3 regions of the Pseudidiomarina tainanensis genome follow, and region 2 is predicted to be linked to each of the others. Evidence: predicted binding sites of a transcription regulator. Region 2 holds the regulator's gene; each other region holds the start of a gene.
The links. Region 2 encodes sigma-54, which starts transcription at its own class of promoters, with help from an activator protein. Its sites were predicted from a motif close to GTTGGCACGNNNNTNGNNT; they were not measured.
Positions count from the first base shown of each region.

Region 1: BM292_RS10855 (P-II family nitrogen regulator) is a predicted target of sigma-54. The motif match lies at 2,006-2,024, and genes of this name have one in related genera.
Region 3: BM292_RS10940 (DUF3192 domain-containing protein) is a predicted target of sigma-54. The motif match lies at 1,694-1,712, and genes of this name have one in related genera.

Region 1 covers NZ_FOYU01000004.1:137,012-141,295, reverse strand. Annotated here, with positions in the region: gene cfa (cyclopropane fatty acyl phospholipid synthase) at 1-346, opposite strand, end outside; gene BM292_RS10860 (ammonium transporter family protein) at 420-1,592, opposite strand; gene BM292_RS10855 (P-II family nitrogen regulator) at 1,603-1,941, opposite strand; gene rcsF (Rcs stress response system protein RcsF) at 2,271-2,633, shown strand; gene BM292_RS10845 (cysteine synthase A) at 2,659-3,702, shown strand; gene glpQ (glycerophosphodiester phosphodiesterase) at 3,699-4,284, shown strand, end outside.
Region 2 covers NZ_FOYU01000001.1:1,378,373-1,382,656, forward strand. Annotated here, with positions in the region: gene lptA (lipopolysaccharide transport periplasmic protein LptA) at 1-515, shown strand, start outside; gene lptC (LPS export ABC transporter periplasmic protein LptC) at 1-25, shown strand, start outside; gene lptB (LPS export ABC transporter ATP-binding protein) at 496-1,221, shown strand; gene BM292_RS06680 (RNA polymerase factor sigma-54) at 1,230-2,603, shown strand; gene hpf (ribosome hibernation promoting factor) at 2,630-2,917, shown strand; gene ptsN (PTS IIA-like nitrogen regulatory protein PtsN) at 2,921-3,367, shown strand; gene rapZ (RNase adapter RapZ) at 3,379-4,236, shown strand; gene BM292_RS06700 (HPr family phosphocarrier protein) at 4,264-4,284, shown strand, end outside.
Region 3 covers NZ_FOYU01000004.1:155,158-159,441, forward strand. Annotated here, with positions in the region: gene rpoD (RNA polymerase sigma factor RpoD) at 1-1,093, opposite strand, end outside; gene BM292_RS10940 (DUF3192 domain-containing protein) at 1,253-1,639, opposite strand; gene dnaG (DNA primase) at 1,805-3,556, opposite strand; gene rpsU (30S ribosomal protein S21) at 3,738-3,953, opposite strand.

The DNA.
Region 1 (4,284 bases), on a different contig from region 2:
ATTGATACAATGTGTTACCTAGATCATAGTGATGTTGACCAACCAGCCAAGAGCGCTGCGGAGACTGTAAATTTATTACGCGGTTTTTAAGGTAATGCCAAATGAGTCGTGAAGTTCGAACCTGATCTTGAACGCGATTAGCTAATAGTCGGCAAAAGAACACATCAAGTTGCTCACAGTCCCAATCGCCAGCCATATAGGCCTCACCGAGTGCAAGATTACCGCGAGCTATCACGTCACCTAAAAATGAGGCATCGCGCAATTGCATATCCCACGGCCGATTTCCATTGAGTTGGATATCGGCCGGAGCTAATAACTCACTAACAAATGCTTGTGCGTTCGCCATGCTACCTCCAGTGACACGATTTACGCACAAGTGTAGTCAAGATAACGGCATTTGCACGGCTGCCAAATAAGTTCTAGCGTGACTTAGACGCCACAAATTCGGGATAGGCTTCAACGCCACATTCCGAAATATCAGCACCTATATATTCATGCTCCATAGAGAGGCGAATGCCAAATGCTCTGGCTAAAAACCACCACACCAGCAAACTACTTGAAAATACCCAGAGAAAAATAATGGCAGCACCGAGTAATTGAACCGAAATTGATGCCGATACAGATGTCAGCACCGCACAAATCAACCCATAAAGGCCTGCCACGCCGTGCACCGAAATAGCACCAACTGGGTCGTCAATTTTTAAGCGGTCGAGTAATACTATGGAAGCCACAACAAGCGCACCCGCACCCGTACCGATTAGTACCGAGCTAGTTGCTGTTGCAGCCGCAGGTTCAGCTGTAATTGCGACTAAGCCTGCAAGTACACCGTTCAAAATCATGGTGAGATCAGCTTTGCGCCAAATGAGGCGAGTAATAGCAAAAGCAGAAACGGCACCGGCAGCAGCTGACAAATTCGTATTGAGAAAGATATTGGCCACCGCATTGGCGTTTTCCACAGTGTGAATGCTTAAGAGCGAACCACCATTAAAGCCTAGCCAGCCAAACCAAAGGATAAGTGTACCGAGAGTTGCCAGCGGCATATTGGCGCCAGGGATTGGATAAATAGCACCACTATGTCCATATTTACCTTTACGCGGACCAAGAATCATCACACCAGCAAGAGCAGCAGCAGCTCCCGTCATATGTACAACGCCTGAACCGGCAAAATCTACAAATCCCATCTCACTTAAAAAGCCACCGCCCCAAGTCCAGCTACCAACAAGCGGATAGATGACACTCGTCATGATAAGGGTAAATACCAGAAACATTGAGAGCTTCATGCGCTCTGCCACGGCTCCGGATACAATTGACATCGCGGTTGCGACGAAGACCATTTGGAAGAACAGGTAAGCGCTCGGGGAGTAATCGGAAATTGTTGTTTCACCATACATCAGGCGATAGCCGATGAAAAAATAACAGAGGCATGCGAGAGCGTATAATAGGATATTCTTGACCAGAATTTCGGTGGTATTCTTGGTTCGTACCAAACCAGCCTCAAGCATGGAAAAGCCTGCCGCCATCCACATCACTAATGCCGCACTTAATAAAATAAACAAGGTATCTAATGCATAACTTAATTCGGTCATAGTCATGGGAATCTCCTTATATCGCGAAGCGATCAGTTTCGCCGGTGCGAATCCGAATCACGGTTGAGAGCGGCGTGACGAAGATTTTACCATCGCCGGTATTGCCGGTATGCGCGGCGTCTCGAATAGCATCAATAGCAGCTTCGAGCTGTTCATCGGTGACGGCAATATCGATGCGTATTTTGGGTAGAAAATCGATACGATATTCGGCACCTCGATAGAGTTCGGTGTGGCCTTTTTGCCGACCAAAACCACGAACTTCTGTAATGGTCATACCCTGACAGCCAATCTGTTCAAGGGCTTCTCGAACGTCGTTGAGTTTGGCGGGTTTTATGATGGCGATAACAAGTTGCATGGTGACTCCTTTTTCTCAGCGAACTAGATTTAGTCGGGTTATTCATCGTCTCCGCTTAATAACCAAGCAATTGCCATGCCAAAAAAAGCATCAAAAAAAGGATTAAAATCGCCGAAAATACGCGAAACTTGCACTAATTTGGTGCGATTGTTTAATTTTTACAGAGATCTTGCACCATTGGTGGGCACATGAGTGGGCACATTGGTGGCATACAACGAACGGGTAAGTCGAACACATGCGGTTTGCTGAGGGATAACATATAATGATTGAATCTTTACAAGGTGCTGTAAGCTCCGTAATGTTAACGCAAAGAAACCAAAGGTATCGCCATGAAATATCTATCCTTAATGACTGTCTTATTTGTGCTCGCAGGCTGTTCATCGAATCACTCATCAGTGAGTGAGGTAGATATGTCTGCGGCAGAGTCGGTAGACTTTATGCGACCTTATGAGTTGTCACGTAACGATGTGAGCTTTGTCAGTTTGGGGCAAGTACAAGGTGAATCTTGCCAAGCAAACGTGTTCTCCGAAAAACCGACCCAACAAGAAGCTTTACTGCGCATGAAAATTGCGGCGGCAAAACTCGGTGCAAATCGTTTGATATTACGCAGTTGTCAGCAAGACCAAACAGATGATTGTCGAGCGCGCTGGATTTGCACTGGTGATGCGCACCAGGCACAACCGTTACAGTAAGTGAATCATTGTAGAAGGAGTCGTCATGCAAGTTGCTAAGCGTTCTGCAGAGCTAATCGGTCAAACAGATTTATTGCGATTGAACTCACTTTCGGATTTAACCGGTTGTGATATTTGGGTGAAGTTGGAGTCGCAAAACCCTGGTGGTTCGATAAAAGATCGTGCTGCATTGCAAATGATTAAAGATGCGATGGACAAAGGTGAACTCAAGCCCGGTATGACGATTGTTGAAGGCACCGCCGGAAACACTGGAATAGGTCTCGCGGTGGTTGCTCGTTCGTTTGGCTTGAACATGCTGGCAGTTATGCCCAATGATCAGAGCAAAGAAAAAGAGCGCATGATTACGTTGCACGGCGCCCAACTTAAAACGGTTGACCCAGTTCCTTTTAAAAACGAAAATCATTTTTATCATACGGCGCGCCGATTGGCTGAACAAAATGATGACTATTGGTGGGCCAATCAATTTGAGAATACCAGTAATGCGCGAGCTCATTATCTGACGACTGGCCCTGAAATTTGGCAGCAAACCAATGGCAACATTGATATTTTGGTGTCTGTCGCTGGCACCGGAGGAACGATTGCTGGTAACTCAATGTATCTCAAAGAGCGCAACCCGAACATGCAAGTTTGGTTGGCTGATCCAGATGGTTCTGGCATCTACAGTTATTTGAAAACTGGAGAATATGTCAGTCAAGGTAGCTCGTTCACCGAGGGCATCGGCATTATGCGTTTGGTTGAGAACTTTAAACAGGCGCGTATTGATGCGGCAGTAAACCTTCCTGATGACGATTTAGTGACGTTGTCGCGATACCTTGTGGAGCACGAGGGTTTAGTGCTTGGCAGTAGCTCGTGTTTAAACGTGGCTGGCGCGTTGCAAGCCGCAGTATTGCATGGCCCAGGAAAGACGGTCGTGACGTTCGCTTGTGATCTTGGCGAGCGCTCGGCGAGCAAACTCTACAACGAAGACTATTTAAAACAACGCGGCGTTCGTACCGAGCCCGAGAAGATATCTGAGTTAATTCGTCGTTACCAGAATCAGGGTGATAAAGTTTGGTATCGTCAATCATGAAAGGTAAACTCAGCTTCGCCGCTCTTCTGGTCGTAAGCGGACTGGTATGCTCGAATAGTTGGGCACAGCAGTTAACTGAACCGTCAGCAAGCGAAGAGGCTAAGTCACCGTTAATTATTGCTCACCGCGGAGCTTCAGGTTATGCGCCTGAACACTCTGCGGTTGCGGTCGCTTTGGCCCATGCCCAAAATGCCGACTACATCGAACAAGATGTAGTACTGACTCGCGACCATGTTCCCGTCGTGTTGCACGATATTGTTTTGGATTTTGTGACCAACGTCAAAGAGGTTTATCCGGACAAACACCGTCCCAATGGCCACTATTATGTGGTTGACTTTACCTTTGCGGAACTCCAAAAGTTAACACTCACCGAACGTAAAAATAAACATGGCGAGCAGCGTTACCCACAGCGATTCTCCGTGACCAGCGGGGATTTTAAAATCATGTCGCTGGCGCAGCAGATTGAGCTTATTCTTGGCTTAAATCAAACGCGCAATACGAATACCGGCCTATACATTGAATTCAAGGCGGCGCGTTGGCATAAAACTCAAAATTATGATGTCGTTCAAGCAACACTCGGTG
Region 2 (4,284 bases):
CGGTCGTAGCGCTACTAGCAATTAATGCTATAAGTGTGAATGAGAGCGCTGCGCAAGGTCGCGAAGACTTTGATAAGCCGATTCAGATTAATGCCGAACGTGAGTCATTTGATGTGGCCAAAAAAGTAGCGGTGTTCGATCAAAATGTCGTGATTCGTCAGGGTAGCTTATCGATTCGTGCCGATCATCTTGAAGTGACACGTCGTGATGATCAAACGGATGTATTCACCGCCACAGGTAGCCCCGCTGTTTATGAGCAGCAGTTGGACGATGGCTCGCCCATCACGGCTGAAGCGGAAATAATTAGTTACGATCAAAGCCAGCAATTATTGACACTCTCTGGCAATGTGAAGGTCTCGCAAGAAAATAGCGTGATACAAGGTAGCGAGATTATCTATAACTTTGCGACGCAACAGCTTTCAGCTAACCGTAGCGAAGATGATGCGGATCGTGTGACCACCATTTTTATGCCAAAGAAAAAGAGCGACAACCAGAATGAGCCGACTAATCGCTGAGCATCTCGCGAAATCGTACAACAAGCGGCAAGTAGTAAAAGACGTCAGTCTAACCGTAGAATCCGGTCAAATTATCGGCTTGCTGGGCCCGAATGGGGCTGGTAAAACGACTACTTTCTATATGATTGTTGGCTTGGTCAACAACGATAAAGGGCGCATCATGATTGATGACGAAGATATTTCGTTGCTTCCAATGCATGAGCGTGCGCGCCGCGGTATTGGGTATCTGCCGCAAGAGTCCTCAATATTTCGAAAATTGACCGTACGTGACAATATCATGGCGATCTTAGAGACGCGCAAAGACCTCGATGCCAATGGCCGTGAAGAACGTTTAGATGGTCTGCTCGAAGAGTTTCATATTGGCCACATTGCGAATAGCCTCGGGATGAGCTTGTCCGGCGGTGAACGTCGTCGCGTCGAGATTGCTCGTGCTCTTGCCGCTGACCCAGCGTTTATTTTGCTCGATGAACCGTTTGCAGGCGTCGACCCCATTTCAGTTCTCGATATTAAAAAAATTATTGAGCATCTGAAAAATCGCGGCATTGGTGTGCTAATTACTGATCACAACGTACGCGAAACCCTCTCGGTTTGTGAAAATGCTTATATTGTTAGCCACGGTGAGTTGATAGCGACCGGTGACGCCCATACCATCTTAAATAACCAACAGGTTAAAGACGTGTATTTGGGCGAACAATTCACCCTCTAGGTGGTTTAATGAAACAAGGTCTGCAGTTTAAGTTCTCTCAGCAGCTGTCAATGACACCACAGCTGCAGCAGGCGATTAAACTGTTGCAGCTTTCAACGCTGGAACTACAGCAAGAAGTTCAACAAGCGCTTGAAGAAAATCCCCTACTTGAACTTGAGCAAGCCGAAGCGGAGGGCGAAACCGCAATCAGCGACGACGATGAATTATGGGATAGTCCTTGTTCTGCTTCTTTAGGTCAGTCAGCATCGAGTTTCGATGGCGAGGATTCAGTATTTGAAGGCGCCTCAAGCACAAGTTTGCACGACCATCTAATCTGGCAAATGCAGCTCTCGCATTTTTCTACTGTTGATGAAGTCATTGCCCTCGCCATCATTGACGCCATTGATGATAGTGGTTACTTAACCGCCTCGCTTGACGACATCATTAGCGCCGTCAATCAGCAGTTAGACGAGCCAGTTGAGCTCGATGAAGTGGCTGTTGTACTTAAGCGTATTCAACATTTTGACCCTATCGGCGTCGGCGCTCGCGATGTCGGTGAATGCCTCGCCTTGCAACTTCTACACTTACCCACCGATACACCGTGGCGCAATGAAGCGTTTACGGCAGTTCGTGAGCATTTAGCTCTTTTGGGCAGTCGTGATTACCGAACGTTGGCGCGGCGATTACGCTTGAATGAAGACGACTTAGCCGCAGTCATTGAGCTCATTCAACAACTACAACCGCGACCGGGCGAGGCGTTCAATCAAAGTGATGACGACTATGTGATTCCGGATATTTTAGTGCGCAAAAAAAATAATCGCTGGATGGTTGAGCTAAATCCAGAAAGTGTGCCTAAACTTAAGGTAAATGAAAGTTACGCGAAGTTATGCCAAGGATCGCGCCAAACTGATGACATGCAATACATACGCCAGCAAACACAAGAAGCCAAATGGTTTATTCGTAGCCTTGATAGCCGCAACGAAACGTTGCTCAAGGTAGCCAACGCTATTGTTTTGCGCCAACAAGGCTTCTTTGAATACGGTGAAGAAGCCATGAAACCGATGGTTTTAGCCGACATTGCCAGTGCGGTTGATATGCACGAATCAACTATTTCACGAGTAACCACGCAAAAGTATATGCATTCGCCGCGTGGTGTGTTTGAATTGAAGTACTTCTTCTCTAGTCAGCTTGGCACTGATACGGGTGGAGAAGCTTCATCAACGGCGATACGCGCGTTGTTGAAAAAGCTAGTTGCTGCGGAAAACCCGAAAAAGCCGCTGAGTGACAGTAAATTGACTGAACTCCTAGCGGAACAGGGTATCCAAGTAGCTAGACGGACCATTGCGAAGTATCGAGAGGCACTCAATATTCCGCCCTCGAGTCAACGCAAACGTCTTATCTGAATCTTGGACAACAGAAGGAAGATGTTATGCAAATTAATCTGACTGGTCATCACGTAGAAATCACTGACGCCTTGCGCGAGTATGTTGATAGCAAATTTAGCAAGCTCGAACGTCATTTTGACCACATAAATAACGTCCATGTCATTTTAAATGTTGAAAAGTTGACGCAAAAAGCGGAAGCTACGCTGCATTTGAATGGCGGCGAAATTTTCGCAGATTCAGAGCATCAAGATATGTATGCCGCCATCGACGGGTTGATCGACAAACTCGATCGGCAGGTTATTAAACATAAAGAAAAGATGAAACGTCACTAAATCATGGATTTATCCACCTTGTTAAGCCCCGACTGCACGCGCTGTGCAGTCGACGGCTCAAGTAAAAAGAAAGTACTTGAGCTCATTGGCCAACTGGCCGCGCCTCGCCTGTCTGGCACAACCAGCTTCGATGTCTTTGAAAGCCTGCTGAATCGCGAACGATTGGGCAGCACCGGTATCGGTATGGGTGTTGCAATTCCACATGGTCGGTTAGCGAGTGCTAACAAACCTGTAGCAATACTCATGACGCTATCAGCACCTATCGATTTCGATGCCATTGATAATCAGCCGGTCGACATTATTTTCGCGCTATTGGTACCTGAAGACCAGCATGAGCAACATTTGCAAACGCTGGCGTCGGTGGCACAACGATTAAATGATAAGAATTGTACGCGGGCTTTACGTGATGCCCAGAGCGATCAAGAATTATATGACCTGTTCACGGGTTAAGTAGAAGCATCATGCAATTAATTATTGTCACAGGCCGATCCGGCTCCGGGAAAACTATTGCGCTGAGAGTTCTTGAAGATCTCGGCTATTACTGTGTCGATAATTTACCGATTACTCTGATGCCTACACTTGTGCATGCAGTCATTGATCAATATGACAAAGTTGCGGTCAGTGTTGATGTGCGCAATTTACCTGCCGATCAAAATGAGCTTACCGAAGCGCTCGATTTTCTGCCCAGCAAAGTTAAACCAGAAATCCTCTACATCGACTCATCGGAAGCAATTTTGCTAAGACGCTTTGGCGAAACCCGTCGCCTGCACCCGCTCTCACAAAAAGAAATGCCATTGGCGGATGCCTTAGCCGCTGAAGCAGCGATGCTTGAGCCATTGGCGGAACGCGCAACTTGGCGTATCGATAGTAGTGATTTGAGTGTTCATCAGCTCAGCGAACAAGTGTCCGAGCGCGTGCTTGGTAAAGCCGCTTCACGATTAATTGTGGTGTTTCAGTCCTTTGGCTACAAATATGGGCTACCGCCTGATTTAGACTATGCATTTGATGCGCGTATTTTACCCAACCCACACTGGGTGCCAGAGCTCAAGCCATTAACTGGCAATGACCCGGCAGTACAACATTTTTTTGAGCAGCAGCCGCTAGTAACTAAGTTTATTCATCAGCTTGAAGTGTTTTTTGAAACCTGGTTACCACATTTTCAGCGGAGCAACCGAAGTTACTTAACCATAGGCATCGGCTGTACGGGTGGCCAGCATCGCTCGGTTTATATTGCCGAACAACTTGCCAAGCGTTTCGCTGAACAACCATTCAAGGTGCAAGTGCGACATCGTGAAGCAAGTCGCCACGCAAAATCATAACGCCTAAAGCTCCTTAAAGGTTTTCTTATGACCGATGTCATCCGTCGC
Region 3 (4,284 bases), on a different contig from region 2:
GACGGTTGATATCTTTCACTTTAGCGATGGTTAGGCCAGTTTCCACTTCCACTTCGGCGAGCTTGTGGATACAGCGCTCTAACTCAACCTGAAGCGTTGATAATGACTCAGAGTACGCTTCACCATCGTCAATGGCTTTCGCTAACCAAGCGGTGCTGTTTTCGTTACCAGCGAACGCTTTCATGAATGCGCGCTTCGGCATACCAGCCTGCTCAACACACATCTTCATGATCAGACGTTCTTGCACACGTACACGATGCATCATGTCGCGCATGTCTTTCACTAAGCGATCAAACTGCTTCGGTACTAGACGGAATTGCTTGAAGAGTTCGCTCAACGCTTCGATTTCTTTACGCGCTTTGGCGTTGTCACGACCATGCTTGCTTATCGCAGCACGCGTTTTCTCGTATTGGTCACGGAGTTCTCCAAACTTTTGACGCGCAAATTCAGGATCGATGCCGCTATCTGAGCTGTCATCATCACTATCATCGTCGTCATCATCAGCGTCGTCATCTTCATCATCGAGTTGATCGTCGCTGAGTTCAGAACCAATGTGAGTTGCCACAACAGGCGCTTCATCAACTTCATTCGGGTCAATGAAACCAGAAATGATGTCGGTTAAACGCATTTCTTCGGCTTCACATGAATCCCACTGATCCAGTAAGAAGTTGATGGCTTCAGGATATTCCGCAACCGAACATTGAACTTGGTTAATACCATCTTCAATGCGTTTTGCGATGTCGATCTCGCCTTCACGAGTTAACAATTCAACTGTGCCCATTTCACGCATGTACATGCGCACAGGGTCTGTGGTGCGACCCAACTCACCATCTACGCTTGCTAATGCTTGCGCGGCGGCTTCAGCTGCGTCTTCATCAGCGGTATCTTCGCTCATCATCAATTCATCGGCATCGGGTGCGTTTTCAAACACCTGAATACCCATGTCATTGATCATGCCGATGATGTCTTCGATTTGATCCGAATCAACGATCTCAGAAGGTAGGTGATCGTTCACTTCAGAAAAAGTGAGATAACCTTGCTCCTTACCTTTGGCAATAAGAAGCCTGAGCTGTGATTGACGACTCTGCTGCATACAGATCTACCACCTGTTATTAATGAGAAATGTAACCGGTCTTAAACTTACGGCGACTCAAATAGGTACGAATATGTACTCTAATTAGATGAGTGCGTGAGGTATAAAATTCAAGACCGGAAATTGTAGCAGATACTGTCGTTTTCAGCCAGAATTTAATCAGTTATTCTGAGGAATCCGTGACAACGCGAATTCGCCTGTGCCAATTAAATTGCCATTTGCAAAGACAACCGGCGTACATTCATCACGGGTCGTATTACCATCGGCGTGAACGCGCTGAGTGCGATAATAAAGTACGCGATAACGTACGTTATCGACGGTCCACAAATCTGAAAATTCAGGCGTGCCCAATTCATTTTGCACGGTTTCAACGGTCATGCCGTCAGTGAATGATGCGATTGCAGCGCGATTGCTGGCTTCTTTTTTGCTGACGCTATCACTCGTGCTGTAATTTTCGCCGTCGCCGTTGACGGCAATCACACAACCTTGTAATCCAGCAGACAAGATAACAACAGCACCGATCATGGCTAATTTTGGGAACTTCATGTTTTACTCCTAATTGTTATTCGAATTTGATTTATGTTTTGTACACAAGAGGTTATGCAAGACTAATGCCATAATTCTACTGCGTTGTTTTGATTGGGTTTTTAACGATTTGATGAGTTTACGCGATAGCGGAAACTACTAATTTGTGGCAATTTCTAACGGCTATTAGCGCTTTTCACGATCTTTCAGATATTGCAACAAGGTGAGATATTCTTGCTTTTCCGATTTGCTCAATGGCGCAGTACGTTCCTTTTCGAGCAGTTCATTGGCTCGTTGTTCAACAAACAAATCAATGAAGTAAGCGAAGATATCGAAGAATTCGTGGACTGCTTTTTCGGCATCAAGATGATGCTCCCAAAGCGCCAATTGACGCAGAGCCTTCTCTTCCGGCTCTCCTCGCCATAACTCTAATATTTGAGCTGAGGTTAACGATTGTGCATGCGTCTGCTCATGCAGCTTCAACAACAAATCGATACCGGGTTGCTTCAATGCTTTTAACTCTGCATGTAGCGGAATCTCGCGGCCAATTTCGGGATGTTGAACTAATAACCCAATGGCTCGGCGCATCGGTGTCATTTTGAGCGTCGAACGCTCGGGCTTCGCGCGTTCTGGGGCTTTAATTTGTGCTTCGAGTTGCGAGGTTTCACGGCGCAGCAACCGTGCTAAGCGTTCCATCAAAGTTTCACGATAGAAGTCACTGGCAATCCGTTCAATGAGCGGTTTGGCTTGCTTCAGCAGTAATGACTTTCCAGCATCCGATTGAACATCAATGGTTTCGGTTAAATGTGCGAAAAAATAATCGGTGAAACTTTGCGCTTGCTGCAAACGGCGGGCGAATTCGTCAGCACCCTCTTTGCGTACCAAGGTATCTGGATCTTCGCCGTCGGGAAGAAACAAGAAGCTCAACTCAATGCCGTCATTAAGCAGTGGCAAGGCATTTTCTAAGGCTCGCCAGGCGGCGTCTCTGCCGGCGCGATCGCCATCGTAACAACACACGACTTTACGTGTGGCGCGAAACAGCATCTGTAATTGTTCGGTCGTGGTTGCAGTGCCAAGCGATGCGACAGCAAAGCTGATGCCAGCTTGTGCTAATGCGACCACGTCCATGTAGCCCTCAACGATAACGACCTGTTCCAGCTCGCGATTGGCCTGCCGAGCTTCATAGAAACCATAAAGCTCACGGCCTTTATGAAAAATTCTGGTTTCCGGCGAGTTTAAATACTTCGGGCCATCGCCCTCGAGTATACGTCCACCAAAACCGACAACACGGCCACGTCTATCGCGAATCGGAAACATCACGCGGTCGCGGAAGAAGTCATAAAGGCGACCCTGATCATTCTGATTAACTAGCTTCAGATCAACTAATTGCTGTTTTGATCGTTGATCTGATCCTAACGCACTGAGTAAACCATCCCAGCCATCTGGCGCATAGCCAATTTGAAATTGCTTGACGATATCGCCGCTGAGTCCGCGCCCTTTGAGGTATTCGATGACACGGCTTGAGTTAGTATGGTGGCGGAGTTGATGAGCAAAAAACTTCGAGGCCCGCTCCATTTGTTCATAGTCACTTGATTCTTGTGCCCGCTTACGGGCATCAGCGACAGGATTACTTGACGTTTCTCTCGGTACTTCAAGCCCAAGCATATGCGCGAGTTCTTCAACGGCTTCAGGAAACTCAAGCCCATCGAATTTCATTAAAAAATCAAGCGCATTGCCATGCTCACCGCAACCGAAGCAATGATAAAACTGCTTGTCAGGCGCCACCGTAAAACTTGGTGACTTTTCATTATGAAATGGGCAGCAGGCTTGGTAGTTACGACCAGCCTTTTTCAGCGGAACTCGGCTATCGACAATCTCTACAACATCAGCACGTTCAATGAGATCGTGAATAAAGCTCTTTGGAATTAAACCTGCCATGGTCTGCCTGTGTTGCGTGATGGTGAAATTGCGAAGCTAGAATTGTACTCGCTGTTGGAATTGGTGCAACCCAGATATGAAAAAGCCGGACTGAGTCAAACTCATTCCGGCTCTTCGAGGTCTGTGCTGTAGTGAAACGCAAGTGGCGTTATCGCTACGTTACCAGTGACACACCAGTTACTTAGTACAGACGAGTGCGACGTGCATTTTCACGCGACAATTTTTTCGCGTGACGCTTAACCGCAGCTGCTTTTTTGCGCTTACGCTCAGAAGTTGGCTTCTCGTAGAATTCACGACGACGAACTTCTGATAATACACCTGCTTTCTCGCAAGAGCGCTTAAAGCGACGCAAAGCTACGTCAAACGGCTCGTTTTCTTTTACTTTAACAACTGGCATTAAAATCTCACCTCAATGAAAATTCTGTTGTTGAATTGGTTGAATCAACTGTGGATTTGTAAAACTGGTTAATAAATAACCACCACGATTAAATTTGGTGCTGAATTGTAGCGAGTTCAGATCCTGATGTAAAGCCCAAGATCAATTTAAATCGGAATGTATTGAGAGGTGGAAGCACCGCCGCTATGAGACAGGCTGAACAGGCTCACATTGGGGTGCGGCAGCACTTCCAATAGCGTTATGAACCACCTTAACGGGTCAGTTCGATTTAATTTTCGCACAACTATGCGACGAAAACTGACGTTGTACTTAAGTATTTTCTAAAATAATT